Regions from separate parts of the Stenotrophomonas sp. AC248 genome, predicted to be linked through region 1. Evidence: riboswitches for the same ligand, from Rfam matches in the RefSeq annotation. Region 1 holds a riboswitch; the other holds the start of a gene.

What was found. Region 1 has a riboswitch for cobalamin ahead of btuB (TonB-dependent vitamin B12 receptor). Riboswitches for the same ligand answer to the same signal wherever they lie in the genome.
Positions count from the first base shown of each region.
Region 2: it holds a riboswitch for cobalamin, as region 1 does, so the genes downstream of both, metE (5-methyltetrahydropteroyltriglutamate--homocysteine S-methyltransferase) here and btuB (TonB-dependent vitamin B12 receptor) in region 1, are expected to answer to the same signal.

Region 1 covers NZ_OZ409840.1:537,782-539,979, reverse strand. The annotation lists gene ACZ0AE_RS02425 (TfoX/Sxy family protein) at 1-67, shown strand, start outside; gene ACZ0AE_RS02420 (histidine phosphatase family protein) at 184-846, opposite strand; cobalamin riboswitch at 907-1,132, shown strand; gene btuB (TonB-dependent vitamin B12 receptor) at 1,258-2,198, shown strand, end outside.
Region 2 covers NZ_OZ409840.1:221,400-223,597, forward strand. The annotation lists gene metE (5-methyltetrahydropteroyltriglutamate--homocysteine S-methyltransferase) at 1-1,339, opposite strand, end outside; cobalamin riboswitch at 1,554-1,785, opposite strand; gene ACZ0AE_RS00955 (HigA family addiction module antitoxin) at 1,941-2,198, opposite strand, start outside.

The sequences.
Region 1 (2,198 bases):
ACGTCGCGATGATGAAGCCGACGCCGACGACGTGCCGCCGTTCGAACCGGACGACGAGACCGCGTAGAGCCGGGCTCTGCCGCGCCTCCGGGTACAGAGACCCCGGTTTGAACAACGCATCGCCATGCGCCCATTGTTCACCGCGCAACCGGCTGTCGTAGAGCCGGTGCGCACCGCACGCGATCAAGGCTGCTGCAGTTCCAGCAGTTCGCCCCACAGGCGGTCGTCCTCGCGCTCCACGCGCAGCTGCAGGCGGGTGCCGTGGTCGATGCGCAGTGCCCAGCACATTGCCATCGGCAGGCCACACACCTGCGACAGCACCATCCGCAAGGGGCCGCCATGGCTGACGATCAGGGTGGGCAGCGGGTCGGGGTCATCCAGCAACCGGTGCAGGCCACGGGCAATGCGGCGCTCGAAGTGGCCCCAGCTTTCGCCGTGCGGTGGCGGGTTGGCGTGCGGGTCCAGGTGGAACGCCGACAGCTCCTGCATCGGCAGCTCATGCAGCGCCTGCCCATCCCAGTCGCCGAAGTCGAGTTCGGCCCACTCCTCGTCGGCCACCACTTCCACCCCGTGCGGCAACGCGAGCGCATCGGCAGTGGCCAGCGCACGCTGGCGGGGCGAGCTCACCACGCGTTGCCAGGGCAGCCCCGCATAGCGTGCGCACAGGGCGTCGGTACTGCCGTCTTCCAGCACGGGGTCGGTGCGCCCGTCCAGGTGGCCGTCACGGCCGGTGCTGGCGTGGCGGATCAGGTCCAGGATCACGCCGCTGCCTGCGCGGTGGATGGAGCGGAACGGTGCTGCAACCTCGAAGGGGTCATGGGCATCACATCGTGGAACGAGGGGCATTCTAACCGCTCGCTCCGTGCCACCCCGCCGCGCCGGCTGCCGCAGCCAGGCCTTTGCTCTACACTGCGCGCACTTCCAGGTGACCTGCGGCGCATGCCGGCAGGTTGAAACGGGAAGCCGGTGACGCAGCAGACCCTTGCCTGCCACTCCGGCGCTGCCCCCGCAACGGTAAGCGTGGAAACACCCGGCATTACGCCACTGTGCTTGCGCATGGGAAGGCGCCGGGTGCGATGGCCCTGGCCATCGGCCCGCAAGCCCGGAGACCGGCCTGGAAGACGACTGGTTGCGATGCGGCGGGCATGGCGGCGGCAAGCGGCGCCGTGCGCGTGTCCGCCCACCGTCGATCCATCCCTGCAGCGCGATCATCCCCACCCCTTGCCGCGCGGGCGTGCGCGGTGCATGGAGTCATCGATGAAGCTGCAGATCCAAGTCCTTTCCCTGGCCGTGCTGTCGGCCCTGCCCCTGCTGGCGTCGGCCCAGGACGAGGCGACCGCGCTGGACCAGGTCCTGGTCACCGCCACCCGCACCCCGATCGCCCTGCAGGACAGCATCTCCCCGGCGCAGGTGATCGACCGCGCCGAGATCGAGCGCAGCCAGGCGCCGTCGCTGCAGGACCTGCTGCGTGGCCGCGCCGGCATCAACCTCAACAACAGTGGCGGGCTGGGCAAGCAGAGCTCGCTGTTCCTGCGCGGCACCAACTCGGCCCACACCCTGGTGCTGGTGGACGGCGTGCGCATCAACACCGGCGACCTGGGCCTGGCCATGATCCAGGACCTGCCGCTGGCGCAGATCGAGCGCATCGAAATCGTGCGCGGGCCGCAGTCCAGCCTGTACGGTGCCGACGCGATCGGTGGCGTGATCCAGATCTTCACCCGCCGTAACGCCGGCACCTTCGCCCCGCACTTCCAGGTGGGCGGCGGCAGCAACGGCCTGCGCGAAGCCAGCGGTGGCTTCGGCGGCAGCGGCGCGCGTGGCTGGTTTGGCACCGACATCGCCTACCAGCACACCGACGGTATCAACTCGTGCCGCGGCGATGCCGCGACCTTCGCTGGCTGCGGTGCCGACGAGCCCGACCGCGACGGCTACCGCAACCTGTCGATGAGCCTGCGCGGCGGTTACGCGCTGACCGATGCGCTGAGCGTGGAAGGGACCGCGCTGCGCGCCGAAGGCGAGAACCACTACGACGGTTACTACAACTATTCGGAAACGCTGCAGCAGGTGCTGGGCGGCAAGGTGCGTTACACCCCCAGCGAGCGCTTCACCCTGACCGCCAACGTCGGGCGTGCCGACAACGAATCGGACAACTACAACGGCAGCACCTGGCTGGGTGCGGCGCAGACCCACCGCAACAG
Region 2 (2,198 bases), 320 kb from region 1:
CGCGTACTTCCAGGGTCTGCGGGAAAGAGCCGATCGTGGTGGTGGGGAAGCGTGGCAGCTGCAGCGCACCGGCCTGGGCCAGGTGGCGCTGCGGGTAGGGGCTGTGGCGCTGCGCATCGGCGGCGGTCAGGGCGGCCAGGCGCGCGGCCACTGCGGCCTTGTGCACGCGCGGCGAGCGCCGGCGCGATTCGATGCACGCACGCGAGTGCGCCAGCGTGTCCTCGGCGCGGGCCGGGGCGTCGATGGCATCGGCCAGCACGCGCAGCTCCTGCAGCTTCTGCCTGGAGAACGCCAGCCAGCTGTGCAGTTCGTCATCCAGCTTTTTTTCCAGGTCCAGGTCGACCGGGCTGTGCAGCAGCGAACACGACGGGGCCAGCCACAGCGCATCGCTGCCCACGTGGCCGTGCGCGTAACGGGCCAGCACCAGTGCGATGTCCAGATGCGTGCGCCAGATGTTGCGACCGTTGACCAGACCGGCCGACAGCACACGACCTGGGGGCAGCGCCTTGATCACCGCATCCAGCTGCTCCGGGGCGCGCACCAGGTCCACGTGCAGGCCATCCACCGGCAGCGAGGCGGCCAGCGGCAGGTTGTCGTCCAGCGCACCGAAGTAGGTGGCCACCAGCACCTTCGGCCGCGCCGCCTCGGCCAGTACCGCGTAGGCATGGGTGAACGCGGCGCGGGTGGCCTCGTCCAGGTCCTGCACCAGCGCCGGCTCGTCCAGCTGCACCCACTGCGCGCCAGCGTCCTTCAGCTGGCCCAGCAACTGCACGTACACCGGCAGCAGGGCGTCAAGCAGGTCCAGTGCGCGGCTGCCGTCGGTGGTCTTGGACAGCAGCAGGAAGGTCACCGGGCCGATCAGCACCGGGCGGGTCTCGATGCCCAGCGCCTTGGCCTGGCGGTATTCGGCCAGCGGCTTGTCGCCACGCAGCGCGAAGCCCTGGCCGGCCTGCAGTTCGGGCACCAGGTAGTGGTAGTTGGTGTCGAACCACTTGGTCATTTCCAGCGCGTGCAGGTCATAGCCGTCGCGTTGCACGCCCCGGGCCATGGCGAAGTACCCGGCCAGCGGTTCGGCGTCGGCCAGGGCGCGGTAGCGCGCCGGAATGGCGTCGAACAGGAAGGCCGCGTCGAGCACCTGATCGTAGAAGCTGAAGTCGTTGCTCGGCGGCACATCGACGCCGGCCTCGCGCTGCAGCTGCCAATGGCGCTCGCGCAGGCCGCTGGCGGTGTCCTGCAGCGACTGGGCGCTGCTTTCGCCGGACCAGAACGCTTCCAGCGCACGCTTGAGTTCGCGCTTGGCGCCGATGCGGGGAAACCCCAGGTTGGTAACAGTGGTCATGGAACGTGTCCTCATTGCAGTAGCGGCATTGAGGAACGAAGGAACCGCGCGCCGTGCACGACATGGCTGCCGTGTCCGCCCCGCCAGCGACCTTCGCCCCCGCGGGCGAACCGGATGTCGTGGAGCGGACGCACGGGGGCAGCGCCACGCGGGCGGCATGGCGGCAGGCCCCGGCAACCTCCCCGCGGACGTTCCAGGTCGAATCAGGGGACGGTCGTGTCCCCCGGCCGGGGCCGGTATTCGGGCTGATGGACACGGGCGCGAACGCCCACCTAGTACCTGCCGCTTCCCAGGCCGGGGCCCAGTGCTGTTGGCAGGATTCGTTTCCATTCACCGCTGCGGGGCAGCTCCGGAATGGGCGCACGAGGCGCCTTCACCGGATTCCCGTTTAAACCCATCCCTTCATCTGCATGAAGAGATGGATACCTTCGGCTCGCACAAGGTAGGCCGAAGGCGGGCGGTGGTCAAGGGGCGTCGCGCCAACGAAGGAAGGTCATGGACGATGCAACGCACGTGACAGCAATGTCCGTCGCACGGGGTGCCGGGTGCGGGAGGCCATCCACGCGTTTGCGGCAAGCAAGGGGAGGGGAATGGCGGCCGCTCAGGCCGCGTGGTGGTATGGCTCGATGCGCGCCAGGACGTCGGCCAGTTCGTCCCTGGCCTTCGCCGCGTCGTAGGCCATCTGCAGGTTGAGCCAGAAGGCCTCGCTGGTGCCGAAGAAGCGCGCCAGTCGCAATGCGGTGTCGGCGGTGATGCTGCGCCTGCCCGCGATGATCTCGCCGATGCGCGTCTGCTTCACGTCGATGGACTTGGCCAAGCGGTAAGCCGTCATCCCGAAAGGGGTGAGGAACTCCTCCTG